Funiculus sociatus GB2-C1: one gene and its partners. The protein of the gene in region 3 binds, or shares a complex with, the protein of the main gene of each other region. Links are inferred from orthologs where the notes say so. Each region holds a gene or a part of one and is shown on either strand. Other genes may lie near its edges.

Region 1 (10,596 bases), on a different replicon or contig from region 3:
TTAGGAGCCAACTTCTCAAATGATTCCCAACCATTCCCTCGATAGTAATGCTTATCTCGCCCAGTCGGACTCAGATGGACAGCGCCCGGATAAGCCAGAGGAAGCCTGTGGTGTTTTTGGCGTATACGCACCCGGACAAGATGTTGCCAAATTGACCTACTTTGGTCTATACGCCTTACAACACCGAGGACAGGAATCGGCAGGAATTGCCACTTTTGAAGGCAACCAGGTGCATTTACACAAAGAAATGGGATTGGTGTCCCAGGTATTTAATGAAACAATCTTGAATCAATTGCCTGGAGATTTGGCGGTTGGTCATACTCGTTATTCCACCACTGGCTCTAGTCGCGTCGTGAACGCTCAGCCCGCTGTTGTGGAAACTCGTTTAGGAAAACTAGCTCTGGCACATAATGGGAATTTAGTCAACACAACTCAACTGCGCGAAGAGTTGTTGCGGTGTAACTGGGACTTAATTACCACAACAGATTCAGAAGCGATCGCTTTGTCTATTGCCACAGAAATTAATGCAGGCAAAGACTGGTTAGAAGGAGCAATCTGCGCCTTTCGCCAGTGCAAAGGCGCTTTTAGCCTAGCAATCGGGACACCAGATGGCTTAATGGGGGTACGCGATCCTAATGGCATTCGCCCCCTAGTAATTGGCAGCATGGGTACCAGCCCCCAACGTTACGTACTTGCTTCTGAGACTTGTGGGTTAGATATTATTGGTGCGGAATACGTGCGGGATGTTGAACCGGGCGAATTAGTTTGGATCACCGAAGAAGGCTTGGCTTCATTTTTCTGGGCGGAACAACCCAAGCGGAAGCTGTGCATCTTTGAAATGATTTACTTTGCCCGCCCAGATAGCATTATGCACGACGAAACTCTGTATAGCTACCGTCTGCGCCTAGGTCGTCAACTGGCAAAAGAATCCCCCGCTGATGTCGATGTAATCATTGGTGTACCAGATTCCGGCATTCCAGCTGCTATTGGCTTTTCCCAAGCATCAGGCATCCCCTACGCCGAGGGTTTGATTAAGAATCGTTACGTCGGGCGTACCTTCATCCAGCCGACTCAGACAATGCGCGAGTCTGGCATCAAGATGAAGCTTAACCCTCTTAAAGATGTCCTAACTGGTAAACGAATCATAATTGTTGATGACTCCATCGTGCGGGGAACCACCAGCCGCAAACTTGTTAAAGCCCTCCGAGATGCTGGCGCGACTGAAGTTCATATGCGAATTTCTTCCCCGCCAGTGACTCACCCCTGTTTCTACGGCATTGACACCGATAACCAGGATCAGTTGATTGCTGCAACAAAGTCAGTAGCAGAAATTGCCGAACAAATTGGTGTAGACTCACTGGCTTATCTCAGCTGGGATGGAATGCTGAAGACGACAGGCGAAGATACTAATAGTTTCTGTTCTGCTTGCTTTACTGGCGACTATCCGATAGCCGTTCCGGAGCAAGTAAAGCGTTCTAAGTTGATGCTGGAAAAATCTGCCACCTGTTAGTCATTAGTCATTAGTCATTAGTTTTTTACTGATGACTAATGACTATTAATTAAATGGGCTGCGACAATCCCAAGTATTTCGTCAAATAAGGGGAAAAAACTTCGTAAATTAGGGTTAAGGGCTTTCCGTGGTGCCAAAAAAGGTAATGGCGACCCCAAAACGGGCCAGCTTGTTCAAAAGCGGACTCTAACGCAGGTGAGTGACCGCAATAAATCCCCTGGACATCCCGATACAACTCGGTTCGCAACCGCGCCAGACTTGCCCAAATTGGCAAAGACCGATTTTGTAAATATTCATCTACATGGCTGGCTTCCCACCAGGAGGTAGCATAAGCCAATCGTTGCCCAGAAGCGGTACGCAGCCACACTTGCCGTCGCAACCTTGGCCCCGGCACCGCTTGGATTTGGTCTGGTGCGCCATCGGCATCCATGCCAACTAGGGACATATCAATTACGTCAACTTCTGTTGGTTCGCCAGTCAGAAGTTGTAGGTGCCGGGTAGGAGATCCATCGCCCAGCAAAAGCATTTGCCATGCTGGTGCTAGCTGAGTGTGGGGCAATCCTTGTTGCACTACTTCTTCCTCGCCCTGCCAAATCGGGTTTAGAGAGTACCAAGCTGTCGGCAGCGCAACACTATTTGTAGGTCTAACAGTAGAAGTCAATTTTATTTACAAAACTTCATTATCTATATGAAATGATACAGAATTCTGCTCAGGAGCGCATCCCCATAAAAAATTATGAGTGCTGAGTTTAATCAAAACTCAACACTCAACAGTAACCAATAATGCGGATGGCGAGACTCGAACTCGCAAGGCAAAGCCACACGCCCCTCAAACGTGCGCGTATACCAATTCCGCCACATCCGCTCGGAGATTTATCTATAGTAGCATCTTCTATGCTAATTTCATTCTTCTTACAGCAAAGGAGAGTTTTACGCCCAAGAATGCAAAGTTAAAGAAGCGATCGCTATATTCTACTGAGATTAAAGGCGACATCCTGAAATAATTAGGATCGTAGGTTATGATAGCTCTCCCCATTTCTATAAAAAGTTAGAAGATGCGTTTTTCCAAAATTTTGATTGCCAACCGAGGGGAAATTGCTCTCCGTATTCTCCGTACCTGTGAAGAGATGGGGATTGCTACTGTTGCGGTTCACTCAACGATTGACCGCCACGCCCTCCATGTCCAGTTGGCGGACGAAGCCGTTTGCATTGGCGAACCTGCCAGTAGCAAAAGTTATCTGAATATTCCGAATATCATTGCGGCGGCTTTAACGCGCAATGCGATCGCGATTCACCCAGGCTACGGTTTTTTGGCAGAAAACGCCAGATTTGCGGAAATTTGTGCCGCCCACCAGATTTCTTTCATCGGCCCTACGCCGGAAGCAATTCGGGCAATGGGCGATAAATCCACCGCCAAAGAAACCATGATTCGGGCTGGGGTTCCGACTGTACCGGGAAGTGAAGGACTGTTGCTTTCGGAAAAAGAAGCACTAGGGATCGCCGATAAAATTGGATATCCCGTTATGATCAAAGCCACCGCTGGAGGTGGCGGACGAGGAATGCGCCTGGTACGCGAACAAAGCGAACTTGTCAAACTCTTCCTAGCTGCACAGGGAGAAGCCGAAGCTGCGTTTGGCAATGCAGGTGTCTATATGGAAAAATTTATTGAGCGTCCTCGCCACATTGAATTTCAAATTTTAGCCGATAGCCACGGTAACGTCATTCACCTGGGGGAACGCGACTGCTCCATCCAACGCCGCCATCAGAAGTTATTAGAAGAAGCTCCCAGCCCAGTTCTAGACCAACAAATGCGCGAAAAAATGGGTAATGCTGCTGTTATGGCTGCTAAATCTATTAACTACACCGGAGCTGGTACAGTAGAGTTTCTTCTCGCGCCTTCTGGGGAATTTTACTTCATGGAAATGAATACCCGGATTCAAGTCGAACATCCAGTTACAGAAATGATTACGGGATTAGACTTGATTGCAGAACAAATTCGCATTGCTCAGGGTGAGAAATTGCAGCTTACCCAAGACCAGGTAGTTCTCCGGGGTCATTCTATCGAATGCCGGATTAACGCGGAAGACCCGGATCACAACTTCCGCCCTCATCCAGGACGGATCAGTGGTTACTTACCTCCGGGTGGCCCTGGCGTACGGATGGATTCCCACGTCTATACTGATTATGAAATTCCGGCCTATTACGACTCGCTGATTGGTAAGTTAATTGTTTGGGGAAGCGATCGCCCGACAGCCATTAAGCGCATGAAGCGGGCTTTGCGGGAGTGCGCCATCACAGGTCTGCCAACAACTATCGCCTTCCATCAAAAAATTATGGAAACCCCAGAGTTTTTAGAGGGCGAGGTTTATACCAATTTTGTCGAGCAGTTAATGCAGAGGCAATAAATAACATTAGTAGGGTGGGCAAAAAGCCCACTCTACTCTAGACCTAATGCAGCATTGTAAGTAGCCCCTGTTGCCCCAAGAATATTTCTCGGATCAAGCTAAAAATACCCACCCAAATAATCGGGGTAATATCCACTCCCCCAATCGGCGGTACAACTTTACGCAACGGCACTAAAAAAGGTTCCGTAGGCCAAGCAATCAAATTGAAGGGAAGGCGATTCAGGTCTACCTGGGGATACCAGGTAAGAACAATCCGGAAGATAAACAAAAAGGTCATTAAGCCCACAAGCGGGCCAAGTATCCAGCTAGCAAGCGTGACAGCGTTCATTGGCTCTTAATCTTTGGAAATTTCCAACGGTAAAAATTTCTATTTTGTTAGCTACCTGTCGTGCAATTGGTACGACAAGACAGATAATTTAAACTTTTGTAACTAAGTCTCTCATTATTCTAACGCAGCACTGTCCTCTGGTGCTGCGTTAGATTCCCAAAGGGCTGTAAAAGACCTTCAAGAAAATCAAGTGACCAAAAGGGTTCTCAAGGTCATAACATATCGTTAAAATTGATCAAAAGAAATCGTTGTAAAAGAGAGCGAAGAATAATGACACCTTCATTAGCGAATTTTTTGTACAGTCTGCTCTGGGGTGCTGTAATTGTGGTTATTCCGGCAACAGTAGCCCTGATCTTTATTAGCCAAAAGGATAAAATTCAACGTTCCTAGCTTTTGGGAGCAACCTGAAACCTCAGTTTAGCGAAAATTATTATTGTAGAGAGGCTTTTTGGAAAGCCTCTCTACATATAAAAAAACTGAGATGTTATATGTTAGAGGGAAGCTACTGCTGCCCTTGGAGACAAGTTAATCTCTGCGCGATCGCTCTCCTGCTGACCCAGGATACTAAAAATTAGAATTCCCAACCCGCGTAGCAATTTTTTCGGTGAACTAGCTAACATAGATTTGTCTTGGGAAAACACCAATGGTAAACTTCGGGCTTAATTCAGCCAGTATTCTGGGTATTTTTCTGGCAGTGGCAGGAGCAGCCCTGTACTTCCTGCGCTCCGTGCGCCCAGAGCTAGCGCGAGACCACGATATTTTTTTTGCAGCCGTCGGTCTGTTGTGTGGCTTTATTCTCCTGTTTCAGGGATGGCGGCTAGATCCGATTTTGCAATTCGGTCAGTTTCTATTGACTGGCTCAGCTATCTTTTTCGGATTTGAAAGCGTTCGGATGCGCGGAATAGCTACGGAGCAAGCAAAGCGGGATACGCCGATCGTAGAAGACGATCGACCAGTTAGCCGCGTGTATAGAGCCGAGTTCGATGAAATCGAACCGATGGAAGAGCGACCTGTAACTCGCCGCATCAGAGGAACGCAAGATTCCCGCAGCAGCCGCGAAACCTATGAGGATGAACCGCGTCGTCGTCCCAGCAGTCGGGGAACGCAAAGACCGAGTTCAACAGAGCGATCTAGTGAAACCGGAACTGGAATATCATCCAGAACGCGCAAAACATCGCGTCGCCCCCGTCCAGAAAGTCGCCCAACCGAACAGCCTGGTGGTTGGGAAGTTACAGATACTTGGGAGGACAAGCCAAGTCGTCCTAGCCGTCCAGAAGGTCGTCCGACAGAAAGGATTGATGATTGGCAAGCAACAGATACCTGGGAAGAAGATAAACCAATCCGTACCAGCCGTCCGGAAAGTCGTCCGACAGAAGAAACTGATGATTGGCAATCAACAGATACCTGGGAAGAAGATAAACCAATCCGTACCAGTCGTCCTAGCTCAACGCGATCGCCACGTCGCGATACTGATTCAACTAAGCCAAAAAGAACTCGTCCGCCGAGAGAATCATCACGACCGCCTTCTGGCGATGTAGAAGCGACACCAGCTGACTATGTGGAATACAAACCCATAGACTTTCCGGATGATGAAGGCGACAACTCAGGAAATTTTGCCTGAAAATGACTTAGTAAGGGCGATCGCTAGTAGATCGCCCAAAGTCCTGAGAATATTCCCGTATAACTACATTTGCCAGCAACTAGGCATTGAAGTGAAAAGATTGATGTGCCGCCTGAAAATCCATCCCTGGGTAAGGCGGAGTATTTGGTTAAGTATGCCTTTGTTAGCCGTAGCCTGTACCCCAGTCAATCGCACGCTAACGCCAGCTACCCTGAACAGTCGTTATACAGATGAACAACCGACATTAAGCGGCAATGGTCGGTTTCTGGCGTTTGTGTCTAACCGCGATGGTGGGCGGCAAATTTGGATGTACGACTTGCAAATTCGCCAATTTATAGATTTGCCGAACTTGAATAAAAGGGATGCGATCGCAGAAAATCCCAGCCTCAGTCATAACGGTCGTTATATAGCCTACATCGCCAGCGATCAAGGTCGCCCAGAATTAGAACTCTATGACCGCAGCACTAGATCGTCACAAATCTTATCCATTGGCTATCGCAGCTGGGTAAGAAATCCTAGTATTAGTCCAGATGGTCGTTACATTGCCTTTGAAAGTAGCAGTCGCGGTCAGTGGGACGTTGAGGTGCTAGACCGGGGATCTAATATTGAATTAGATATCCCCGATGGCAGCCCATCTACCTCGCCTTGACACAGTCACCCAGCGATTAAAATCGTGGCTATAAAAACTAAGTCCGGATGGTGCGCGGGCTTAAATTAAGACTTGTGAAACCTTTGTAGGTAGGTTTCCTCTGTGTAGCTGCGACTAGAAGTCGCTATGTGCAAAATGTCAATGAAATGTTGCATTTTTCTATCAGCAGTTATCACCTTACCAGGTTTGCTGAGCAGCTGTAGTGGCTCAGGTCGTTTGATGAGCTTTCCTTTCGATTCAGCAGGGCGAAGTTTAAATAGTCCTGCTTCAGAGTTAACACCCCAACTTGCCAGTCGGTACATTGTGTTTATTTCTGATCGGCGTAGCACTCAAGACGTTTATCTTTTTGATACGGTGGATCGGCGTTTGATTGATTTACCGGGTTTAAATGCCTTGGATGCGATCGCTTCCCACCCCTCTATATCTGCTGACGGTCGTTACATTGTTTTTGCCGCCAGTCGTCAAGGTCGTTCGGGAATCTACCTCTACGATCGCGAGACTCGGCAGTTACGCAATCTTACAGAAAACTTACAAGCAGAAGTGCGAAACCCTACAATTAGCGCCGATGGCGGTACTATCGCCTTTGAATCCAGTGAAAATGGTCAGTGGGATATTGCAGTTTACGGCCGTTCTGGGGAACCCCTGATTCCACCATCTCCATAATGATGCAGGACTTAGGCAAATACCTCCGACGAATAAACTCGCCCGCTAGACCAACGAAATCGCGACTAGCAGGTTTAGAAAATGTGAATATATTTATAGCCCGCCCAGGCGGGCTTTGTCTGTTCGCCTTTGGCTTTAGTCGTTCGCTACTTTGGTTAACAATTCTGTTAGGCTTAAGCCTGACTGGTTGCCTTGACACCCAGCTATTCAACCAGCCGCAAATACTCACGGGTGGCATCAACAGCCAAACGCCAGATGAACATCCTGCCTACAGCAGCGACGGGCGTTATCTTGCTTTTGCCTCTGACCGCAATAACAATCGAGACATCTTTCTCTACGACTTGCAGGAACGCCGTCTCGTTTCTATCCCAAATTTAAATCGCCGCGACTCCAGACAGGATCAACCTGCTCTTAGTGCTGATGGTAGATTTATCGCCTATGTTTCTAGCGAACGGGGTAAAACTGATATCTTTGTTTACGATCGCCAAATCCAAAGATCGCGATTGCTCACCAGCAACATCCGAGGGTCAGTGCGCCATCCCACCATTACCGGAGATGGGCGTTATGTGGCTTTTGAAAGTAGTCAGTTGGGTCAATGGCATATTGCGATTGTCGATCGGGGTACTCAGGCAGCATCCGGATTTCAACAACAATAGAAGATGATTGAAATAAACCGGAAGCCGCTAGCGATACACGCGATCGCTATCAAATATGTTAGAACAATCAAAAAAGCTTAAAAAAACTAACGAATGAGTACCAAACTCCTGCGTAATGCAACTTCGGGAATCGTCGCTGCCGCAGTTGCCATTGGTGCTAATGCGATGGGAGCGATCGCTCCCTTTGACTTTATTGCCCCAAATAGCGCCTTTGCCCAAGACGTTGACGAAAGAACTAATATTCAGGTTTATAAAAAAGCCAGTCCTGCTGTAGTTTCGATTGACGCGGGTGATGGCACTGGCAGTGGCAGCATCATTAGCCGAGACGGCCTAGTTTTAACCAATGCCCACGTCGTGGCACAAGCTCGTCGTCGCACCTTGAGCATAATTCTTGCAGATGGTAGAAGACTTCCAGCAGATATTGTTGCTTTTGGTAATAATGGTCTAGATTTAGCCGTTCTAAAAATTCGCGGACAGAATAATCTACCTACAGTCGCCTTAGCTCGTCCCGGCTCAGTCCAAGTAGGACAACGAGCTTATGCTATTGGTAATCCCTTTGGGCAATTTCAGGGAACCTTTACTGTTGGGATTGTCAGCCGCATCGACAAACAGCGAGGATTAATTCAAACAGATGCAGCCATCAATCCTGGTAATTCTGGAGGGCCACTACTGAATAGCCAGGGACAGCTGATTGGCGTGAATACTGCTATTTTCACTAGCGGTCGGACTGCTGGCAACATTGGCATTGGTTTTGCTATTCCTGTAGACCGAGTGCAACCTTTTCTGACCGCAGTTCGCCAAGGACGCGCTTCCACTACCTCGACTCGCCAACGACCAACTTCCCCTGTTAAACCGCCTCAGCAAATCTCATTAAATGGTACTTTCGTCAACGCTGCACTCAGTAAAGGTGACAATGTTTTACCAGTAGATAATAGCTTTTTTGATCTCTACATTTTTCAGGGAAGAGCTGGAACGCGGATTAGGATTGACATGATCAGCCAGCAGCTAGACCCATACTTGATTCTCCTCGACCCGAATGGTAATGAGCTTGCTCAAGACGATGATGGCGGCGGTAATGGAAATGCTACTATTATGGCGACACTGCCAGCAAATGGCACTTACTTGGTGATTGCCAATTCCTCCGGGGGAGGAGAAGCTGGGGCTTATCGCTTACGCGCGATCGCAGCATCTGGTCGTCTTTCTCCACAGCGACGGCCGCGACGAGGATTTATTATCCCGTAAGTAGAGATAAAGAAATCTAAGCTATAGAAACCCAGTTTTTTAGAAAATCGGGTTTCTATAGCTTAAGCAATTTTTACGTTTAATTAAAGTCACCTACTGCTAGACGCGAAGCTGGACTGGCATCACTAAATAAGTCATTTTCAAACCCCCAAGAGGTGTCAGAATCACAGGACTATTGCCTGTATTCATGTGTATTTGAATTTCCGATGATTGTAGCGCCTTGAGTCCATCTCTCAGATAAGTGACATTAAAGGCAATTTCTAAACTATTGCCCGCTATCTGTGCAGGTAGAGACTCGCGCCCACTACCGACATCCTGGGCTTCGACAGATAGGGAAATTTTCTGGTTGCTGCTGTCTATGGTGAACTTGACGATATTATTTTTTTGGTCGGCTAGCACCGCAATTCGCTCCAAAGAATTGAGCAACTGACGACGCTCGATGGTTATTTGTCGCTCGAATTTTTGCGGAATTAGCTGACGATAAGCGGGGAATTGTCCCTCTAAAGTTCGGCTGGTTATTCGCTGATCTGCTAACTCAAAAACGACCTGTCCTTGGTCAAGATGGAGAGCGATCGCGCTATCCTTACCGCTGGAGTCCGCTTCCGCCGACTGGCGCATCCCTAACATCCGTTCCAGTTCCCGCAATGCTCTGGCTGGAATGGTTATCTCTCTCTTGTTCGCCTCAGCCGATGATACTGCTGTATCCTCATCCACTTCACTCTGGTTACTCGTCTGCACAACTGATAAACGATGACCATCTGTGGCAGCAAATTCAATTGCTTCTTGCTGGAATGTTAGGTGAACCCCTGTCAATACCTGTTTAGTTTCGTCGGGACTGGTGGCAAACAACGAACCCCGCAATCCCTCAATTAAAGCTGCGGCTGGTAAATAAGCCGTTTCGCCATTTTCAATTACTGGCAGTTCTGGAAACTCTTCTGCTCCCATTCCCCGGACTTTATAGCTTCCAGAGGTAGAAGTCAGGGTGGCGATAATGCCTTCGCTGTTCGTTTCTCCGGCCCCTTCATCTTCGAGAGTAATCGTTCCGTCGGGCAAACGGGAAACAATATCGTTTAACAGCTTTGCGGGTAGGGTGAGTATCCCCGCCTCTTCCACTTGTGCCGGAAAGCTTGTTTGGATGCCAAGGCTGAGATCAAATGCCGTCAGAGATACACGCTGAGTCTCTTGATTGGCTTCCAGCTTGACGTTTGCTAAGACAGGGTGTGTCGGGCGTGATGGCACTACTCGACCGACGATAGAAAGATTGGTACTGAGATCGTTTTGGGAGCAAACCAGTTTCATAGGAGTTCGATTTTCGAGTTGTTGAGTCAAACACAATAACTCGCTTACTCTTGGCACAGATGCAGATCGTACCATTCCTGCCCTAAGCAATCCAGTTGAAACTGCAAAAACAGCGATCGCGAATACTAATCCTAAATTAAATTAATTTTAGAAGAGTAGTAGTAGGGGCTGTGGAAAATGTGGAAAACCTTGCTAATTCTTTTGTCTGTATTAGTTTGAGCTA
Region 2 (10,662 bases), on a different replicon or contig from region 3:
GAGTCTACTGTTTGGGTTCCTCAACCATTCACTATGATTAGCTAAGTTTGATGTAGCCGCAGATTGAAACTTGCGGGCATAAGGGCGCTAATTCTTCATCCCAGTTGCGGCAATACCCCGAATAAACTGACGCTGCCCAGCAAGAAACAGTAACACCACAGGCACGGTAGCAATTACTACAGCCGCCATCAACAGTTGCCAACTACTGGTAAACTGCTCCTGAAACTCTGCCAAAGCCAGCTGCACCGTCCGCAACTCCGGGCGCGTAGTGAATACCAACGGCTTAAACAAATCGTTCCACTCACCAATAAACGTGAACAGAAACAGCGTCACCAACGCTGGACGAGACAAGGGAAGCATCACCCGCCACAAAATTTGCAGCCGATTCGCCCCATCCAACGCCGCCGCTTCCTCCAACTCTACTGGAATTGTCTGAAAATACTGCCGCAGCAGGAAAATTCCAAAACCATTGGCAGCTGTGGGTAAAATTAGCGCCCAGTAGGTGTTAATCATGTGTCCCCACTTCAAAACCAGGAAAATTGGAATCACCAACAGCTGAAACGGAATCACCAGCGTTGCTAGGACAATTAACAAAATTGCCTGTCGTCCCCGGAATTTGAGACGCGCCAAGGCATAACCTGCCAGTGCTGAGGTGAAAACCTGAAACGCAGTCACCGCGATCGCTACCAAACTCGAATTTGCAAACGCCAGCAGGAACTTTCCGCGCCGCCAAGCTTCTGTGTAGTTTATAAGGGTAGGGGCAGATGGCAACAAGCTACCGGGCGCAGTGCCAGCTTTATCAAAAGAGGTGAAGAAAACTATGCCCAACGGCAGAAGTACAATCCCAGCGCCCAAGAGTAATACACCTAAGCTTAGCGGTTGCCAAAACCAAGCCGACCAATTTTTTAGATGTCTTTTAGGCATAAGTACGCATTTAACTCTATGCTTTTAGTAATCAGATCCGCTATTCTTCCAAATGGGGAAGATGTATCAAAGAGTAGTAACGTCTAACATAGACATTTGTTAAGTTATATTTAACCATTTTGTCCCGCACCCTGAATTTCCAGGGTTTACATATCTCGGACAGCTTAGTTACGCACACAGGAGACAAGCCAGAAATGCAGATTGCAGCCAACGCCGCAATTGACTTCCAGAGCGAAACCTACAAGGACGCTTACAGCCGCATCAACGCGATAGTGATTGAAGGCGAACAAGAGGCACATGAAAATTACATCCAACTGGGCGAAATGATCCCAGAGGAAAAGGAGGAGTTAATCCGCCTATCCAAAATGGAGAATCGTCACAAGAAAGGATTTGAAGCTTGCGGCCGGAATCTTTCTGTGACACCTGACATGGACTTTGCCCGCGAGTTCTTTTCCGGATTGCACAAAAATTTCCAAGATGCAGCAGCTCAAGGTCAGATTGTAACCTGCTTGCTGATTCAATCATTGATTATTGAGTGCTTTGCGATCGCGGCATACAACATCTACATTCCTGTGGCTGATGACTTTGCCCGTAAAATAACTGAGGGTGTTGTCAAAGACGAATACTCTCATCTCAACTACGGCGAAGTTTGGCTGAAAAACCATTTTGAGGAATCTAAAGCCGAACTCGAACAAGCGAATCGTCAAAACCTACCACTGGTTTGGAAAATGCTCAACTCTGTTGAGAATGATGCCAGCGTCCTGGGAATGGAAAAAGAATCGCTGGTTGAAGACTTCATGATTCAATACGGTGAAGCCCTAAGCAATATCGGCTTCACTACCCGCGACATTATGCGCCTCTCAGCTTACGGTTTAACCGGGGCATAATAGAAAAAGGTCGGTGAGGATACTCAAGTCAAAGCCAAAACCATCATCTTTTCACTTAAATTCGTCCTCAGTCGTGCCGATCAGTCAATGAGTCTTCTGGTCGGCAATTTTGCGTCACCTTTTTAAGGTTTATCTCGAGTTTTCTGTCCCATCCACACTTTTTTGCCTGAAACGCAGGTTTAAATAAAACAGTCCATGTTTGGTCTAATCGGTCACCTTACCAATTTGCAACACGCCCAATCTGTGGCTAGAGAGCTAGGCTATCCAGAATACGCCGATCAAGGGCTGGATTTCTGGTGTAGCGCTCCGCCTCAAATCGTCGATCACATCACCGTCACCAGCATTACTGGGCAAAAAATCGAAGGTCGGTATGTGGAATCTTGCTTTGTGCCAGAAATGCTTGCCACTGGCAGAGGGAAGACGGCGGTGCGGAAAGTTCTCAATGCTATGGCTCATGCTCAAAAGCATGGTATCAACATTAGCGCTTTGGGCGGCTTTTCCTCAATTATTTTTGAAGAATTTAACCTGCACGAAAGCAAGCAGGTTCGCAACATCAAGCTAGAGTTTGAGCGCTTTACGACTGGCAACACCCATACGGCATACATTATCTGCCGCCAAGTGGAACAAGTATCGAAAAAGCTGGGCATCGAACTGAATAAGGCGACTGTTGCAGTTTGTGGAGCTACTGGCGATATTGGCAGCGCTGTATGTCGCTGGCTAGATGCGCGGACGGATGTGGCGGAGTTGTTGCTGATTGCCCGGAAGCAAGAGCGATTGCAAGCTTTGCAGGCGGAATTGGGCAGAGGCAAAATTATGGACTTGGAAGAAGCTCTACCCCAAGCTGACATTGTGGTTTGGGTTGCCAGTATGCCTAAAGGTGTCGAAATTGACCCCACGGTTTTAAAGAAACCGTGTTTGCTGATTGATGGTGGCTATCCTAAAAACATGGCGACTAATATTCAGCATCCGGGTGTTTACGTCGTCAATGGTGGAATTGTGGAGCATTCCCTGGATATTGACTGGCGAATTATGAAAATCGTCAACTTGATGGATGTGCCAGGTCGTCAGTTGTTCGCCTGTTTTGCTGAATCGATGCTGCTGGAATTTGAAAAGCGGTATACCAACTTTTCGTGGGGACGGAATCAGATTACTGTGGAAAAAATGGAGCTAATCGGCGAGGCTTCTGTGAAGCACGGATTCCGACCGCTTTTAAGCTATTAACTTTACTCTCGTTCCCAGTCAGAGACTGGGAATGCAGTTTATAATCCAGCCGATTCCACTGTAAATGCGATGTACCGCAATTTTGTACAACAGGAACTAGAGCGATCGCTCTAGTTCTTTCACTTGACATACTCCCCGGCATAAACGCACGGGGATTCTAGGCTCAAACAGCAATTGCAGCTTATAAAATCGCCATAGATTTCCCGGCGCTGTTCAAGTTCCACTAAAACCAAAAGCCCTAAATCTTCAATTGGCGCTAAAACGGCTATATATTTGCCTTGGTGGTACAAAATCACTCGTTAGCCATCGCTCACTACCTACTGTATCCTCTGATCCAAATTTTCTGGCAGTTCGCTCAGATTTATGCGAACAAGAATCGGGTGATCCAGGTTAGGGTAGATTTCTTGCATACTCTTACGAGGTAGGATGTTGAGATAATGTACTTAATGTTATCGAACTCGTTAAGGTGGCAAATCCTGAGCGCAAGCCGTTACTTTTAGATTTTGAAAAACCTCTCTCTGAGCTGGAGGCACGAATTCACCAGATTCGCGAACTTGCCGAAGATCAGGATGTCGATGTCTCTGAGCAGATTCGGCAGTTGGAGGTGCGAGCGGTGCAACTTCGTGAGGAGATTTTTAGCAGTTTGTCGCCGTCTCAGCGGCTGCAACTGGCTCGTCATCCTCGGCGACCTAGTACATTAGACTACATTCAGGCGATCAGCGATGAATGGATGGAACTACATGGCGATCGCGGTGGTTGTGATGACCCGGCTTTAGTCGGCGGTGTGGCTCGTCTGGGCGGTCGTCCGGTGTTGATGCTCGGTCATCAAAAAGGCAGAGACACAAAGGACAATATCGCCCGTAACTTTGGACAGGCTTCTCCAGGCGGCTACCGCAAGGCAATGCGGTTGATGGAACACGCTAACCGTTTTGGGATGCCGATTTTAACATTTATCGATACTCCCGGTGCTTGGGCGGGTGTGGAAGCTGAGGAATTGGGACAGGGAGAAGCGATCGCCTATAATTTGCGCGAGATGTTCCGCCTAGATGTCCCCATCGTCTGCACCGTTATTGGCGAAGGCGGTTCCGGTGGCGCTTTGGGAATTGGCGTAGGCGATCGCCTGTTAATGTTTGAACACGCAGTTTATACCGTAGCAACACCCGAAGCGTGCGCCGCTATCCTCTGGAGAGATTCTAGCAAAGCTCCCCAAGCCGCAGCTGCACTCAAAATCACCGCTTGGGATTTGAAAAATCTCGGCATTCTCGATACTATTTTGCCAGAGCCGATTGGCGGCGCTCACGCCGATCCCCTTAAAGCAGCCAGTATCCTCAAAGATGCCCTTTTGCAAAACTTGGAAGAACTCACCAATTTGACAGGACAACAACGCCGGGAGTTGCGCTATCAAAAGTTTCGTCGCATTGGGGTTTTTACTGAAATCTCTGCCTAGAGGAGGTTGACAGTATCAGGCATTGTGGCGAGTGCTATAATTAGCGAGTAACGAAATATTACAGTTTTGCCGGCAGCGACCGTTAGCTTTCTTAAAAATTAGCGACAGATGCAATCTTAGCAATTGCAGCTATCGCTAACAGATAATAGACAACGGCTCGAAAGGTGAAAATGTACGCAATAAGCGCTCCCGTGGGCATTATTGGTAGCCTTCCTCAAGGGGAAAGCTAAGCTGAGAATTGATGGCTATTCTTCGTCGAGAAAATGGGAAGATTTGATGACTTCTCCTGTTCGTAAGTCTGCCTTGATTACCGGGGCAAGTAGTGGAATTGGCAAAGCGACGGCTCTGGCGTTTGCTAAAGCGGGGATTAATCTGGCTTTAGTGAGCCGTCAAGAGTCAAAGTTAGAGGCGGTAGCCGAAGCTGCTAGGGAAGCTGGGGTGGAAGCTAAAGCTTATCCCTTGGATCTGGCGGAAGTTGGTCAGGTGAAAGAAAAGATTAGCGCGATCGCTAACTCATTTGGTGCCATTGATATTTTGGTCAACAACGCCGGAATGGGCTACACCAACACAGTTATGGAAACACCCTTAACTGACTGGCAGCAAGTAATTGATCTGAATCTTACCAGCGTATTTCAGTGCATCCAAGGAATTTTACCTCAGATGCGCGATCGCGGGTCTGGGACAATTATTAATGTGACATCAATTGCTGCCCAGCAACCCTTTCCCGGTTGGGGTGCCTATAGCGTCAGCAAAGCTGGCTTAGTTGCTTTGTCTAAAACCCTCGCAGCTGAGGAACGTGCCAAAGGCATTCGTATTGTCACCATAAATCCTGGTGCTGTTAATACCCCAATTTGGGACACAGAAACGGTTCAAGCTGACCTAAACCGTTCAGCCATGTTAACACCAGAAATAGTTGCCCAGTCGATTCTTCACATGACGCTGCTACCAGAACAGGCAGTAATTGAAGAATTAACCTTAATGCCCAGTGCTGGCGCTTTATGAGTTTTGAGTTTTGAGTTAGGAATGTGAAGAGTGAAATTTATAATTCAATACTCTCAAATAATTCTTAACTCAATCTTCAAAATTTATAACTCTCAAAACAACTCCAAACCATAACACAGACTTATCATGACTATTGCTTCTTCCAGCGGCTCTAACTTATCCGCCGATTTAGGCTCTAAAATTGCTGCGCCTCGACCTGACCGGAACACACTCAATGGCAAAGAACCCAATTTGCAGCCGCCCTCGGAAGAAATCAATGACGAAATGATGGACGCTGTGCGGACGCTCCTATTGGGAGTAGGCGAAGACCCAGAACGTGAGGGACTCCTGAAAACGCCGAAGCGGGTAGCAGAGGCAATGCGATTCCTAACTGGTGGCTACAATGAATCCTTGGAAGAACTTGTCAATGGAGCCATCTTTGATGAAGGTCACAACGAAATGGTTCTCGTGCGGGATATCAACTTCTTTAGCCTTTGCGAACACCATATGCTGCCATTTATGGGCAGAGCGCACGTCGCCTACGTCCCCAACCAAAAAGTGGTAGGACTTAGTAAGCTGGCTCGGATTGTCGAGATGTATGCGCGGCGTTTACAGGTGCAAGAACGGCTAACGCGGCAGATTGCAGAAGCGGTTCAATTAGTTTTGGAGCCGCAGGGAGTCGCTGTTGTCATGGAAGCTACTCATATGTGCATGGTGATGCGAGGTGTCCAGAAGCCCGGTTCTTGGACTGTCACCAGTGCAATGGTGGGCGTATTTCAGGACGATCAAAAAACTCGCGAAGAGTTTCTGAACTTGATTCGCCATCAACCAGCCTTCTTTTAGCAAGGTTCTTAGGTGGTAATCCCAACCCCCTTATTTAGGGGGATTGGGGAATCAAAAAAAATTATTTACTGTAGGGACATGGCATTGCCATGTCCCTACAGATTTATAGAACCCAAGCCTTAAAGGGCTATACTACCTGGCTCAAAAACTTCACCTGTTGGTCAAAGTCAAGGGATTTCAGAGAGTTCAACAATTCTGTACCTTCCGACGAGAGCTGATAGTCAGTCGGCAAGCTAACCTGTTGTGCAAGCTGATACAAAAAGCCTAAACGGGAGTTAGTATCCAGAGAGCGATACTGACTTAGGGGGGGAGTACCTACCCCAGGAATCAGCTCCAGCAGTGCCTTGCTAGGATGTGGGTCAAGCACTTCCTCTTCTGCTTGAGTCTTTTGGTCGGAGAAAACATCGCGCAACAATTGCACCTGCTCATCCGGACGCATTTCCTTAACGTGCTTTAGCATCTCTCCAGCATCTTTTGATGAAGCTATACCAGAAGCGGAAGATGAAAGCGAGCCGCTTGCTGCGGTGTAAATGGAGGCGAGTGCAGCCAGCTGGTCATCTACAGGTAAGCGCTTAAAGGCTTTTACAGCTTGGTCGAGTGTATCGGTGTTTGTAAATGTCATAGAGACTTCTAAAAAATTGACGACAGCTTCCTACTCTCAGGGGCTTAGCAAATATCTTTACTGCGCCCTGAGTAATTCGAGGTTATTTCTGTAAACAAATGTAAACCTTTAATAAAAGGTCAACGCCTATACAAAGGCAGAGGCTTTTGCCAGATATTGATCCAAATAAATCCTTCGGCAGTATGAGGCGCAATATTAGGTAAAGCTAAGACTATGATTTGTAGCCACACCCACTCTTGGCAAAAAGGTTTTTAAAAACCTGTAGTCTCATAGTTTGGGTGACACAAAAGTAAGCAAAAAGCCCATTATTTTAACTAAATTATGGGAAACCTTGCTTATTTTTAGTGGGTGAATTGTTTCTAATAATTTGTAAAAGTAGGAGAAAAGTCTTGTTTCACTCAATGTTATTGGCAGCAATACAATCGACCACTCCCGATACTGCATTATGGCACTGGCAAGGAACGCCAATCATAATTGGTTCCTGTCTCTTGGTTTTATTAATTGCTAGTCGCACTATTCGCTATCCTCAAGCTGGTGCTAAGATGCCTTTGCCTTTCCCGTCTCTTTTCAACAACATCAGTGTGGGAGGCTTTCTGGCTGCGATGAGCTTCGGTCATATGATTGGAGTCACCGCAGTTATTGTGCTATCCAATATGCAAGTTTTAAAGTAACTACCATCGGCTAATCAGGTTGTGGTTTATCGATTTTAAAGAGGCAATTTACTTTCTTTATAGGACTAATAATATTAGTCTCTGGAAGAAAGCAAAATGCCTCTAAATCAAGCAAAAGCTTGAATTGAGATTGTCAAGCCAATAACCTAAGAGGTTTTAAGATTTTGTAGAGTAGGCAATACCCACCCTACGACTAAACATCAAGACGAGGAAATGTTTATGAGCATCTTTTTTTAGACAACTTTGGCTTTTGTGGCTGTGGGTGCAATTATGCTTCTAATCTCACCTTTGCTTCAGCTTTATTAATCCGGGCTGCTTTGCCCAGTCTTAGGGTGACAATGGGGCAGATAAAAGACACGAAGAGATCGTAAAATTGCTACTGCCGCTTCCCTTCTAGCTTCTCAAATAGCTGGGCTACTCTGTCTAAATCTTTGTCTCCGGGCGATCGCTCCACGCCGCTAGATAAATCAATACCGGACGGATACACCTGCGTTAAGGCATCCAACACGTTATCGGGTGTTAAGCCACCTGCAAGAAACCAGGGACAGCTAGGCTGGAATTGTTCTAAGGTAGCCCAGTCCAGTGTTTTTCCGGTTCCTCCCAACATTTGGGGATGATAGGCATCCAGCAGTAGCGTGTCTGCACACTCTCCATAGGCATCTGCCTGAGTTAAATCTTCTGTCGTTTTTATTCTCAACGCTTTGATGATTTCCACGTTAGGTAGAGATTGACGCAGCTTGTGGCAAAATTCCGTTGTTTCTATTCCATGTAACTGTACACCTGTCAAGGCTGCAACGGCGACAGTTTCGCAGATTTCCTCTTGTGTAGCGTTGGCAAAGACACCAATCCGGTCAACGTCGGGAGGCAGTTTTTTCCCGACTGCTCGGATTTGCATGGCACTGACGTAGCGCGGGGATGCCTGTACGCAGATAAATCCCAGAGCGGTTGCTCCCAGATGCGCGATCGCTTGCCCTTGCTCAGGTTTCGTAATCCCACAAATTTTAATTCGCATTGAAATTGTTCTGATTTGTATTAAAAATTAATATAACTGTTAACTCTTAAAACAAATTCTGGCTTAGTGCAAAGAGATTTTTATAATCTTTTTTGTTACTAGATTTTAATAAAAGCAGGAGACAGTAATTTGATGACAATACTAGCTGCCCTCCAGTCTACCGTTCCCGCGACACCATCATGGACTCCCACAATAGGGCTGGTGATGATTTTATGCAACTTACTTGCTATTGTCATCGGTCGCTTTGCCATCCAGAAACCCGGTGTGGGGCCTGACTTGCCCTTTGAAAAACCTGCTCTGTTCCGGAATTTCAGTATTCCTGAATTGCTGGCAACCATGAGCTTTGGTCACATAATTGGCGCAGGTGTCATTCTGGGACTGACTAACGCCGGAGCGCTATAAAATAAGGCAACAGGCAAAAGCGTCCAAAATTCTGGTGCGAGGATGAGCGCGATCACGCGATCGCCTTCCCCGGATCTTGAAGCAAAACAGGCAAAAGGCAAAAATAATTCTTCACTTTTTCCTTTTCAGCCCCTATCCCCTATTAACAATTCAGGAGAAAACAAAAATGGTTGACTTAAGTAGTTTACTTGCCGCAGTGCAGCCCACTGTTCCCCCAACTCCAAGCGGCACTATGGCCGGGTTCATTATCATGGGTATTTTCAATCTTCTTGGCTTGTTCGTCGCCGCCAATGCAGTCCAAAAGAAGGGAGTCGGCCCCAAATTGCCTTTGCAGCTTCCTGGTTTTGGTAAAAACTTTAGCGTTGCTCAATTTCTTGCAGGGATGAGCTTTGGTCATGTGCTGGGGACTGGTGCGATTTTAGGGCTGACCAACATTGGTGTCCTTTAGCACTCTGATTTAACTGCGAGCGAAACGAACAAGTTACTAAGGTGGGTATTGCTCACCTTGGTGATTATGGCGCTCTATCGATTCATCCCACAGCTAGAAGCAACGGGATGAATCGTTTGTTATTTGTAATAGCAGGAATCAAAGAGGAAAATTTCGATGCAAGCAAGTTGGCGTATTGGCTCGATATTCGGAATTCCGCTGTTTATAGATTATTCGTGGTTTTTTATTTTAGCTTTGATAACTCTTGCCAATGCCCTAGATTTCTCAACAGTTTTAGGCCCAGTTCTCGGCGGAGGCGCTGGATTATTAATGGCTTTATTGCTGTTTGGTTCCGTCTTGCTACACGAACTGGGTCACAGTTTGGTAGCGCGAAAGCAAGGCATTCAAGTTAACTCAATTACTTTATTTCTATTTGGTGGAATTGCTTCTATCGAGCAGGAATCAAAAACTCCAGGCGAAGCCTTTCAAGTGGCGATCGCAGGGCCTGCTGTTAGTTTTGTTCTCTGGTCGTTATTTTACCTCGTGGCTCACACTCTCCCAGTAACGGGTATAGTGCAGGTTATGACATTAAACCTGGCAAAAATAAACCTTATCTTAGCATTATTTAACTTAATCCCCGGACTGCCTTTAGATGGCGGACAAGTTGTGAAAGCTGCGGTATGGAAAGCCACCGGAAACCGCTTTCAAGGCGTGCGTTGGGCAGCTAAATTTGGTTTAATTTTAGGATGGGGCGCGATCGCATTGGGGATGGCAATTATTGCTTTCAATGATCAGTGGTTCAATGGCTTCTGGATTGGCTTACTCGGCTGGTTTGGCATCCGCAACGCTACGTCCTACGAGCGGATGTCTACCTTACAGGAAACCTTGCTACAGATAATAGCAGCAGATGCTATGCAACAGGAATTCCGAGTTGTGGATGCTAACATGACCTTGCGTCAGTTTGCTGACGGATACATTTTGGAAGCTTCCCACTTCCCCGTTTACTTTGCAGCTTCCGAAGGTCGCTATCGCGGTTTAGTTTCAGTTGACGATTTGCACTTCATTGAACGCAGTCGTTGGGAAACCGAAACCCTACAGAGTATCGTGCATCCGCTGACAGAAATTGCCACAGTTGAAGAAAAGACACCCATAGCGGAAGTGATTAACTTTATGGAAGCCAAACAGTTAAATCGAATTACCGTACTTTCACCCGCAGGCGCAGTTG
Region 3 (10,658 bases):
CTACTATGCCCAACTAAGCGAGTGCATCCGTTTGGTTCCAGACATTGAGAATCTGTACATCGTACCTACTCCCGGCCCCGTGCGTAACCCTGCGGCTATTCTTGAATCTAGCGAACTTAGACGGCTGATCGAAGATGCGCGGGGTCGTTTTGACATGGTGATTCTCGACTCTCCTCCTCTTACCCAGTGTAATGATGCCCTAATACTAGAACCTTATGTAGATGGCATGGTTCTGGTGACTAGACCAGGATTTACTCAGGAAAGTATCCTAGCAGAGGCAATCGATCAGTTGAGCGAAGACGAACTGCCGCTGTTGGGAGCGATTATCAATGGTGTAGATAAGCCAATTGAGGTTGCAGATGTGACGCCGGAGGAGGATGAAAGCGAGATCGAACAAGAAGAAGAATTAGAGTCTCCTACCCCTGCGCGAGAAAAAGTACCACCCCAGGTTATAAAGCGTTAACTACATAAAAGCTAAAAGGCAATAAGAAAGACTCTTGTTGCCTTTTGCCTAATGTAAGCGTCGTTAGTAAGAATTTGTTTCTGGATCTGAGGAAAACAATCCCAGCAGTGGCCCTAAGATTGCCCCAAAAACAAAACCCCCAGCGTGCGCCCAGTAAGCAATTCCACCACTTTCCATGCCGATGTTAGTTGGTGCATTTAAGCTGGCAACGCCATATAAAGCTTGCTGCAAAAACCAAAAACCCAGGAAGAAAAGAGCGGGGATGCGAAAAGTGGTTATGAAAATGCCGAGGGGAACTAAGGTCAGAACTTTTGCTTGAGGAAATCTGAGAACGTAGGCTCCTAGAACGCCTGCGATCGCGCCACTCGCCCCCAAGGAAGGAATAGCAGAGTTAGCGGAAAAAAACCACTGACTTAAAGATGCCAAAACGCCGCAAGTAATGTAAAAAATTAAGTATTTAACGTGACCGAGTTTGTCTTCAACGTTGTTACCAAAAATCCACAAAAACAACATATTTCCCGCCAAGTGTAAAAAACCACCGTGCAGGAACTGGGACGTTACAAGCGTCAGCCACTCTGGTATTTGCTGATACCCTACTGTATTGGGACAGGTGCTTGAGAGTTGGCAGGGAACGACAGCGGCGACGCGGAAAAATCCCTCCAACTGTTGCGGTTCTAAAGTCAGCTCATATAAAAAAACCAAAATATTCGCAGCAATCAGTCCATAAGTAACATATGGAGTGATGCGTGTGGGATTATCATCGCGTAAAGGAACCACAAGCGTTTTTCCTAACTATCCAAAGACTGGAAATAACATAACTTAATTTCTTTGTTGCTGTCTTTTGACCTCTGGATAGATATCTAGGATTAAACTCCATCTCTAGGGATATGGATCGCTGATGAACTCCTGAAAACAAAAGACCCCTCGCACTTTCTAAAGGGGTCTAGTTATGGGGTTACGATGAAAGCCTGGGAAGATTACCAGCCTTTTTCTGCCTTTTCCATAACATAGCTGGCAACGTCCTCAATTTGTTTTTTGTTTAGACGCCCCTTGAAGGCTGGCATAGCATTTTTGCCATTCGTTACTTGGGTTACAATCGCCTCCATTGAGTTCATACTGTACTTATCTAGGGCATCTTTTTTCAAAGTTTTATTAGCCATAATAACGTTGCCGCCGCCCATGTGACAAGCAGAACAGTTGGCGCTGAAGATTTTTGCACCATCTACTGTATCAGCTGCTACTGGACGAGTCAAGGCAATCAACACAAGCGTAACCATCAGTACAACCGATAACAGTTTCCTCAACTTGGTTCTCCTATTTTTAATGGAGCAAGTCAATACAAAAAAGCCTTGCAAAACTATTCTAAGATTCTGCAAGGCTTTTTTGTTACCAAGGAGGAGAAGAAAACTTAAACCTCAGCGGCAATTCTGAATAACGAGCATCACGTGGATGGTAAGGCTATCTTACCCAGCAACTGTGATTTTACCAACCATTCCAGCGCCACGGTGAGGTTGGCAATAGTACGTATAAGTACCTGGTGGTGTATCTGCTGGGAAAGTTGCCTCGTAGGACTCACCAGGAGAGTAGAGTAACTTGGTGTGAGTCAGTTTAGTTGCTAGTGCCTTATCTCCAGTTGGCACTCCCTTGTCATCAAAAACAGCATTGTGGGGAGCAAGTTTATTATTAACAAACTTAACTGTGTCACCGGGCTTAATCGTAATATTAGCCGGATCAAACTTCAGCAGCCCTTGGTCAGTACCCATTTTCACGGTGTAGCTGTCTGCTGATGCAGGAGAAACTGACATCACAAAGCTAGAGATTACTAGCATAACTGTGCAAATTAGTAAACCTATGCTTCGTGAAAATGTCATTTTCAATTTCATCGTTTCCTCCCAAAATTAACAATTTAATTTCTTTATCAATATTTTACCTTTATCTTTGACAAGCTGTCATACTATTTTTTTTTCATAATTGTGCAATAGATGGCTGCATCCTTAAAGGAAGCGGGGGTCAAAAATTATTTGTACCCCATCCCGGTGCCTTCTGCGCTGCCCTGAGTATAAATCCGGCTATATTTTCCACATCCTGACGCGGCATCCAGCTTTCCGGCACTTGACGACACCAAAAGGTTTCTTCGCTGCCGTCATAGGTCATTGGTTCCCGCAGAAAGGCAACTAAACTGTTGATATTGTCGCGGGGTGGAGTGGCACCATGCAAGTCTGCTAGGGACAGAGACACTGTGGGATCTGGTAAGGTAGCGCCGCCGACGTGACAATTTAGACAGTGCTGCTCAAACAGTCGCTTACCTGCGGATAAATCTTCAGGGGAGAATTGGCGAGTCTGACCTTGCTCATCTAAGTCTAACGAGATTGACTCAGTAACGCGCAGATACTGCCGAATGTAGGTGTCTGCGGCAAACGCTGGTAAGCTGACCGTGAAGACCAAAAGGCAGATACCCAAAATCAAAAATAGACGGCGAAGTGAGAGTAATTGACGCAGCATGATAGGAGCGTGGAGTTGAGAGGCTTTTGAGTTGAGAAGAGTTGGGAGTTGAGAGTTAATTTAAAATTTATAACTCATAACTCCTAACTCTTAACTCAAGACGCGATAAATCGTGTCTTGAACAAATTTTCTCTTAGCGCACGGCTTTACCGCCGCCCCACTGTTCGCCTAAAATTTTCGGCTGGAGGAGGATGTGACCAGCGATCGCATACAGGTCATCTTCCGTGAGATTTCTCATCACTGTGTAAATATCGGAGCTTTCTGTGCTGGGGTGCAGCTCAGAGATCGGTGTTTCTCCGTCGTAGGTCGTGGGATGGTGCATATAATCCACCAGAGCGGCAATATTGTCACGTGGTGGGGTTGCACCAGCTAGGTCGTCTGGTGACAGACCGATGTTAAAATCGGTCTTCGTGACACCTCCAGCATGGCACTGAGCGCAGGCATAGTTAAATAAACGTTTGCCTTCTGCAACTTGTTTCAGGCTCAATGTCACCTGTTCCCCTTGACCATTCAAGGGTATGGTGCGAACGTCTGGGTTCAGTTCTACTGCCATCGCTCGACCGACAAGTAGCACAAAAGTGCAAAATACAGTGGTTATAGCCAGACTTATGTATCGCTTAAGCATGGTTCTCCTTAAAAAGTTTTGCGCGAGTTTTTGTTCCACAACACAAGCTAAGGACTCAACCTTATAAACCGCTCTTAAGAAGGGTGCATAAGTGCTGACCCATCAAAAAGGGCGATTAGAAGCTTTGTCCGTTGTCAAAAAGAAAATCGACAGTAGAGGCTTAGGGTGGTTGGTCGGGATTAATTTTACCCTTCGTCAGCACCCGATCCCCGTTTTTGAGACAGAATCTTAGAAATAATAGCCTTGGCATCCTCCAGAGCTAGACGAGTCTGGGGGGTTTTATAGGCGATTCCCAACTGTTGGCACAGATTACAGACCTCCTCTACTGGGAAGCTGTAGTCTGCGGCGATTTCTGCAATTGACAGGTCTGCAAACCCCATGATGGTGCTTAGATGAGCCGATCTAATATCAATATCATCCCATCTGGCGCGATCGCTTTCCTCTCAAAAGGAAAAACTGGTTCTGTTGAGAATCGCTTCGCTTACCTAGAAACCCACTCTGAGTGCTTCTGGTACTGGCATCATCGACGGTACAGGGGAGATGGGTTGGTGCAGGCTAATTAGCTGCGCCAGAGTTTTCTTTAACCCGGTGCGAGGCACAATTGCGTCTACAAAGCCGTGCTGTAGTAAATATTCCGATGTCTGAAAATCATCTGGTAGCTTTTCGCGCAGGGTTTGCTCAATCACTCGCCGCCCTGCAAAGCCGATGGTTGCTTTTGGCTCTGCCAGTATGATGTCTCCCAACATCGCAAAAGAAGCTGTAACGCCGCCTGTGGTGGGGTGGGTGAGAACGGGGATATAGAGCAGTCTGGCTTCTCGATGACGCTCCAGTGCGCCAGAGATTTTCGCCATCTGCATCAGACTTAACATTCCTTCTTGCATCCTGGCACCGCCGGAAGCACAGACTATCACTACTGGCTTACTTTCCCAAGTCGCTCGTTCAATTAGGCGGGTGAGTTTTTCCCCTACTACAGAACCCATGCTACCGCCCATAAAGCGAAAGTCCATGACACCAAGGGCGATGGGCAAGCCTTCTAGTTGCCCCATCCCTGTTTGCACGGCATCCAGCAGACCGATTTTTTCTTGCATTTCGCGGATGCGATCGCTATATTGTTTGCGATCGCGGAACTTCAGCGGATCGCTGGGAGACAGATGATCGTCAATTGCCATCCAGGTATTAGCATCAATTAGCTGGCGGATGCGCTCATCGCTGAATACACGGCTGTGATGGTTGCACTCTAGGCAAACCATTTGGTTAGCGCGCAAGTCTTTGGTATAAGCCAGTACACCACAAGCCTCGCACTTCGTCCACAGCCCATCCGCAATTTCTCGCTCTTGTGGTTGTTGACTAATTGGCTCTGATTTTCGTCGATTTGCAAACCAATCAAATAAAGACATGAAGACCGTTAAATCCTTATTAAAAAATTAATTCTCTTGCGCCTTAAGGCTGTTCCTCAACTGGACTTAATATTAGCAGGGCTTCCCACTGATCTTGCGATCGCACTTGTAAGGCAGTAGGACACCCAGCACCAAAATAAGGTGCCACACCGAGGTCGATAATCCGACTAGGGATTTGATGACCGAGCAGCATTTGCTGCATTAATTCGGCTTCCCAGCGGGCGCAGTTGGTTCTCAGAGTAATCCAAGACACTGTTTCATCCCATTTTGCTATCTTTTGGTGTATGGAATGCTTTAATGATATCCAAAGATTTTACCACCACTGTTCTGTAGTTGCTGGGGATCGCCAGGGCAGGTAAGCTGGCAATTCCCTGACCCCTCTGCAAGGGTTCCATCAATGCGGAAGGCGAATCCCCTACAGAAACTCTTTTCTCGCTTCCAGTCTTGAGGGGATTAAAACACAGCGCACCAGCAAATCTAAATTTAATTGTAATAGAATGCGATCGCATTCTCCCCAACCCTTCTCTTTACGCATTTAAGAGGGTATAGAAGGGATGCGATCGCTCCAATGACTTTAACGACTATTTTGTAACTTTCTCATTTCCTCTTGTACGTTTACTGCAATCTGTAATTCTTCATCAATTAACCGCCCTTCCTGACTTGATTGGGCGCTAATTTTCATTTCTGTCAGCGATAGGAGGTTATTGGTAAACAGGTCTTAATTACTAGCAATAAAATCCTTATTTAGCCGCAAAATTTTTTCTGTTTTCAGCGCTCGGACTACATCTGCTCTCGTGATTTTCAAGGCATTTATTAGTTTTCTTCGGTTATCTATTTTTATTTCTAGATTTCCTGCTTCTTCTAGCTCATCACTAACATTTATAGCTTTAATAACTGCATTATATTTATTAACTTCGTTGAGCAAATTTATCAGCTTTTTTCTATCTTCGTTCTCAATAGACTTAATTGCCCATGTAATACTACCTATAGCAGTTGTAATTTTTACAACTGGTATTATTTTGGGAAACTCAATAAAGTAGCCGAGAATAACAAAAGGAATATATACAGCAACGCTTGTAAGTAAGTTACCAAGTAAGCAACATACATCAAGATCGAAGTCTACGCCAGTTAGCCTTTTGAGTTCTCCTTGGCTAATTTCCAAAGCTTCTAAATCAGGCCGCATAGCTGCAAAATATTTTAGTTTTAAGTTGACCCCTACCTAGCTGATAGAAAACTAGGCAGGGATATCACGTCACATTCAGCTACAGAGTTTAATGCAGCAACTCCTGAGCGCGTTTTGTCAACGCTTGGGCGGTTAAACCATTAAACGCCATCAATTCACCAGCACTGGCTGTAGTTTCTCCACGCTTCCAGGCGAAAGTGTCGCGCTTGCAGTTACTCCGCAACATGATCGGTTCCAGCATCCCGGAAGCGCCCCCCGTGACACCAACCAGTGCATCGCCATCAAATAGCTTGGCAAATGCAGCATCATCTAAGAAACCGTCATCAGCTTGAGAACAGGTATCCCATAACACATCAGAGGGACGGTACAAACGGCGAGGATTGATAACGGAGACAATTCGCACGCCAATTTGTTCGGTTTCTAGGAAGGCGGCGGCTTCAAAAACAGGCATTAGCGTCATGTCGCCAATTACGGCAAAGACTACCATCTTGTCACCGGGGATTTCATGCAGCACAATGGCACCATCGCGCAAAGCTTGACGGGTTTGTTCAAAGGTGGTGCGAATTGGTAGTGGCGACTTACTAGCAGTAATGACAACTCCCTTATTCTTAGTTGTTAGCGCCCAGTCATAGCAAACTTGGATGCTGTTAGCGTCGGGGGGAAACAGGGGGAAAACGTTGCCATTCCGCATCATGGCGGCGAAATAAGCTTCAATTTCTGGACGTTGGTGCGTCCATCCGTTGCGCCCTTGCTCTAATGCTCCGGCGGTGTATAAGGTAATAGTAGAGGGAGTCGGACGGCGCAATTCTGCGATCGCTTGCGTCACGGTTTGCCAAATCGGTACACCGTTGATGGCGAAGGATTCGTAGGAACACCACAGGGTACGTCCTCCCATCAAAGCTATACCAGCAGCTAAGCCTGCACAAGCATCTTCACTTAGGGGTTCGTAAACTTGTCCGCCTGGTGCTTGGTTATACAAGTCGTCAACTGTGGGGTGGATAATTTTCAGCGCTTGGTTGATGTTGGCGATACCAGAAGCTTCGTTACCGTCGGCGTTGGTGACAAGATAGTTTTTGTCTATTTCTCCGACTTTTCCCACTAAACGTCCCATTGCGGTTGTGGAAACTTTAGCATCTCCACCCACGGGATATTCTTCTAAGGGAAGTTCGCCTAAGTCTGGTAAAGGTAATTCAAATTCTGTCACGGCTGTTTTCGCCGCCGGGCCACCGCCGGCGTTGACGCAATTTGTCCTTACTAATTCCCATGCAGCAGGTGACAAAGCGCGCGTTTTTAAGGCACTGATAATATGGGGAGCATCCAGGGTATCTTTGGGATAGAGGTTGTGAGATTTTGCCCCTAGTGCGTGGACACCTGCACCTTTTAGCTGTTTGATGATAAATACTGTAAGTTTGCCGCCAAGGGCAGATTTTGCAGCTTTATCCACGCCGACGAGAACAGCTTTGGTAAATTCCAAGCGCTTCTCGAAGGAGAAGGCGGTACTATCGACGTAATCTCCCGGTTGATTTTGATCGTCGTAGTCTTTAGCGTTGACTAAGATAACTTCTTCAAACCCGTTACCGCGCCAGTAGTTAATCATCTGTTCGTTGGATTTGGTGGACACCATGCTATGGTGTTCCTGGCTGTAGCCGTTCCAAACCAACACGGGTAAAAAGTTGGTGACATCCGGATAAGCGGTGTGGAAGTGTCCCATCCCACTCATAATGTATGGTTCACCTAAACCGCCGTCACCGAGAGTAAAGGGGAAAAGTTTGTCGCGGTGGAGTAAAGCTGCTGCCATTGCAAAGTGTTGCCCTTGTCCGAGGGGACCTGCGGGGGCTAAAATGCCGGGAATGTAGCCGGAAAGGTGTCCCAGGAGTCCGTGTTTTTCTCGGAAGCGATCGCGCAATTGTTGTACTGTTTCTATCCCCATGTCTTCTAGCGACCGATCGAGAAACATGGCACTATAAAATCCAGGGGCGTGATGTCCAACTTCGGTGATGATATTCTTGTGACCCAGCATCACCAAAGAGGCATAAGCTTCCGCTTGAGAAGCGAAACCTCCAGGGTGTCCTGATGCTTTAGAGGCTGTAACTTGCAGGATAAGATACCGCAAAGCGTCGGCATAAAGTAAAGTTTGGAAGACAGCAGCCGGATCTGTGGTGGATGCGATCGCATCTTTCCCCTCTTCTATTGCAGGGGATTTCCCAAATTTCTCAAATTCTGGCATTTCTTCACCAAAATATTGAATTCCATCGCAAAAAGCAGGCTTATTAACAATTGCCTCTTGAATTGCTGTCATAATTACAGATACCTTTGCTAAATTAACTGCGCTTGAAGTTCTAAACGCAATGTACTACGCAACACGCGATCGCGTCGCGCACATCGAATCTCTGGGCTTGTTTTGATTTAACTTAAACCAAAAACAACTTTCTTTCGTAAGCTATACGAAGTCTCTGCTTCATTAGTCACTTAACCTTTGATCCTACAGCCTTATAGGCATATAAAATCCTCGGCAACTTTTAATTTTAAATATTAAACCCTTGTTAGAAATACAACTTATACTTATTGGTTAATTTTCACTTAGGCTCAAAACAACTGGAGAAATGTTTAATAATAAACAGACAGTTCCGATTATCTATAGTGCGGCTGTAACTCAAAGAATCCGCTATTTTATGCAAAATTGCGATTCCCCGCCCACCGCCAGATTCTTTATTCGCTACTTCGGGTAGAGTCTTGAGTCGTTTTTCTAAATCAAATGGCGGCCCTTCATCCCAAATCCGGATCTCTAAACGTTCTGCAAACAGAGTAACTTCGATATCAATAGGCACGTCTGAAGGTTTACCTTTGTGGGCGTGGCGAACAGCGTTAGTAAACCCTTCTGCTAGTGCTAATTGGCACTGCAACCAAACTTTTTTGGGAATAAATGGTTGATTTATACTCTCAAACCCTGACAAAACACTGTCTAAAGCCTTGAGGTCTGTGGTAACTTGTAAACAGATTTTCTTGATTTCGTTCAACTGTTCAAAGTCCTTTAAATTAACAACATTTTAACTGATTATTTCAAACTAATGGCTTTTCAAATTTTTTTTAAACTGGATTAATCGCTAGATATTATACAACCACTAATATAATTAAATACATAATTTATCTTTTCTTTTAAAGCAATGTTTTAGAAGCAGCAACACACCATTTTTTCTAATAAAGTTAAATTTCGATATAACAGTTGCTGTAGCCATAAAATTTATTGCTGGTGGGCTGCATTTCCCTTTCTCTCTATACTAAGGAATACATGACAAGTTGATGTAAAGGGTGGTGGGAGCGTAAGTGTTGTTGTGCGGCAAGCGATCGCGCATTGCGTCAGACAAGCTAAATAGGTTATAACGGCGTACAGCACAGCCTTTCTGTAAACAAACCTTTACTTAGATAATGCTGTATGTGCTTAGTTCTTACACAAGGTTATTAAACTGGAAACAGAAGGCATTGCTTTGTTGGTATAACTTGTTAGATTTAGTGATGATGTGTCTCTTTCTTACCTGCATGGACATTTTTGAGTCTAATAGTGATGTTAATTATCATAATGCGAGTCAGTCACTTGTGGAAAGCAAAGGAAGACTTTGGTAGCCAATGACTATACTTGTTTATGATTGTCCATGTTTTTGGTTAAGTTTATTAAAACTCAACTGAGTTTCAGGTGTCATCTTTGAAGTTTAATCTGCCTGATGTCCATCTTAATCGACCTTTAGTCTCTCTGTCTCATGGTTCAAGTTTTGATTATTGATGATGACCCTGCGATTCAGCTATTGCTGAAAAGAACACTCAAAAGCGAAGGGTACGATTTGACGGTAGCAAGCGATGGCGAAGCCGGGTTAATTCAAGCCCAAGAGTTAAGCCCCGCTTTGGTAATTTGCGACTGGATCATGCCGCGCATGAACGGACTGGAGGTGTGCCGTCGAATCAAGGCAACGCCAGAACTTTCTACCACCTTCTTTATTTTGCTGACATCGATGGGTTCCGTCGATGATCGCGTTAAAGGGTTGGATGCTGGCGCGGATGATTTCTTGTGCAAACCCATTGAAATGAATGAATTGAAGGCGCGAGTGAGGTCGGGCTTGAGGCTGCACCAACTCAGCCGGGATTTGAAGCACCAAAAACAGTTGCTGGAAGACGAATTAGCCGAAGCTGCCGAGTATGTGTGTTCCATTTTGCCCTCGCCCCTGTGTGATCCACCTGTAACCATCGACTCGCGGTTTATTCCCTCGCGACAGCTGGGAGGCGATGGATTTGATTACTATTGGCTAGATAAGGATCATTTAGTCATTTATTTGCTGGATGTAGCTGGACATGGATTGCGGGCTGCCTTACCCTCTCTTTCGGTGATGAATCTGCTGAAGAACCAAGTGATGGCTAAGATTAATTACTATCAGCCCAGCGATGTTCTCAAGGGGTTAAATGAAACTTTCCAGATGACTCAGCGCAATGATAAATACT

The links.
Region 1: the proteins of accD (region 3) and accC are in contact, whole or in part, in a solved structure (PDB 8UXZ), measured with the Escherichia coli proteins. The link is inferred for Funiculus sociatus GB2-C1 from one-to-one orthologs.
Region 2: the proteins of accD (region 3) and accA are in contact, whole or in part, in a solved structure (PDB 8UXZ), measured with the Escherichia coli proteins. The link is inferred for Funiculus sociatus GB2-C1 from one-to-one orthologs.

The regions. Positions count from the first base shown.
Region 1 is NZ_JAMPKJ010000008.1:5,170-15,765, reverse strand. The notes cover bases 1,820-4,740. They hold accC (acetyl-CoA carboxylase biotin carboxylase subunit), read left to right. Parts: upstream 1,820-2,565; coding sequence 2,566-3,915; downstream 3,916-4,740. Other genes in these bases: NDI42_RS05785 (hypothetical protein), read right to left, coding at 4,735-4,740; psbX (photosystem II reaction center X protein), read left to right, coding at 4,514-4,633; NDI42_RS05795 (YggT family protein), read right to left, coding at 3,959-4,243; NDI42_RS05810 (chorismate lyase), read right to left, coding at 1,820-2,171. Also shown: purF (amidophosphoribosyltransferase), read left to right, coding at 20-1,510; more of NDI42_RS05810, read right to left, coding at 1,560-1,819; more of NDI42_RS05785, read right to left, coding at 4,741-4,863; NDI42_RS05780 (Ycf66 family protein), read left to right, coding at 4,887-5,864; NDI42_RS05775 (TolB family protein), read left to right, coding at 5,968-6,513; NDI42_RS05770 (TolB family protein), read left to right, coding at 6,655-7,176; NDI42_RS05765 (TolB family protein), read left to right, coding at 7,338-7,832; NDI42_RS05760 (trypsin-like peptidase domain-containing protein), read left to right, coding at 7,926-9,074; dnaN (DNA polymerase III subunit beta), read right to left, coding at 9,174-10,373. UniProt on the Escherichia coli protein: This protein is a component of the acetyl coenzyme A carboxylase complex; first, biotin carboxylase catalyzes the carboxylation of the carrier protein and then the transcarboxylase transfers the carboxyl group to form malonyl-CoA.
Region 2 is NZ_JAMPKJ010000055.1:12,292-22,953, forward strand. The notes cover bases 2,502-5,488. They hold accA (acetyl-CoA carboxylase carboxyl transferase subunit alpha), read left to right. Parts: upstream 2,502-3,498; coding sequence 3,499-4,479; downstream 4,480-5,488. Other genes in these bases: NDI42_RS21290 (long-chain acyl-[acyl-carrier-protein] reductase), read left to right, coding at 2,502-3,032; NDI42_RS21300 (SDR family oxidoreductase), read left to right, coding at 4,756-5,481. Outside these bases: NDI42_RS21280 (carbohydrate ABC transporter permease), read right to left, coding at 88-924; NDI42_RS21285 (aldehyde oxygenase (deformylating)), read left to right, coding at 1,119-1,811; more of NDI42_RS21290, read left to right, coding at 2,007-2,501; GTP cyclohydrolase I FolE, read left to right, coding at 5,608-6,303; NDI42_RS21310 (orange carotenoid protein N-terminal domain-containing protein), read right to left, coding at 6,431-6,925; photosystem I reaction center subunit PsaK, read left to right, coding at 7,327-7,596; NDI42_RS21320 (phosphoribosylanthranilate isomerase), read right to left, coding at 7,973-8,608; photosystem I reaction center subunit PsaK, read left to right, coding at 8,741-9,010; photosystem I reaction center subunit PsaK, read left to right, coding at 9,177-9,458; NDI42_RS21335 (site-2 protease family protein), read left to right, coding at 9,615-10,662. UniProt on the Escherichia coli protein: Component of the acetyl coenzyme A carboxylase (ACC) complex. First, biotin carboxylase catalyzes the carboxylation of biotin on its carrier protein (BCCP) and then the CO(2) group is transferred by the carboxyltransferase to acetyl-CoA to form malonyl-CoA.
Region 3 is NZ_JAMPKJ010000001.1:188,142-198,799, reverse strand. The notes cover bases 3,032-6,014. They hold accD (acetyl-CoA carboxylase, carboxyltransferase subunit beta), read right to left. Parts: upstream 4,988-6,014; coding sequence 4,076-4,987; downstream 3,032-4,075. Other genes in these bases: NDI42_RS00930 (hypothetical protein), read right to left, coding at 5,706-6,014; NDI42_RS00935 (hypothetical protein), read right to left, coding at 5,245-5,496; NDI42_RS00940 (hypothetical protein), read right to left, coding at 5,031-5,240; NDI42_RS00950 (translation initiation factor IF-2), read right to left, coding at 3,776-3,970; psbV (photosystem II cytochrome c-550), read right to left, coding at 3,099-3,590. Also shown: NDI42_RS00980 (GumC family protein), read left to right, coding at 1-463; NDI42_RS00975 (rhomboid family intramembrane serine protease), read right to left, coding at 527-1,240; cytochrome c6 PetJ, read right to left, coding at 1,441-1,767; petE (plastocyanin), read right to left, coding at 1,927-2,346; photosystem II cytochrome PsbV2, read right to left, coding at 2,474-2,965; more of NDI42_RS00930, read right to left, coding at 6,015-6,170; NDI42_RS00925 (phosphoketolase family protein), read right to left, coding at 6,259-8,469; NDI42_RS00920 (ATP-binding protein), read right to left, coding at 8,747-9,187; NDI42_RS00915 (PP2C family protein-serine/threonine phosphatase), read left to right, coding at 9,926-10,658.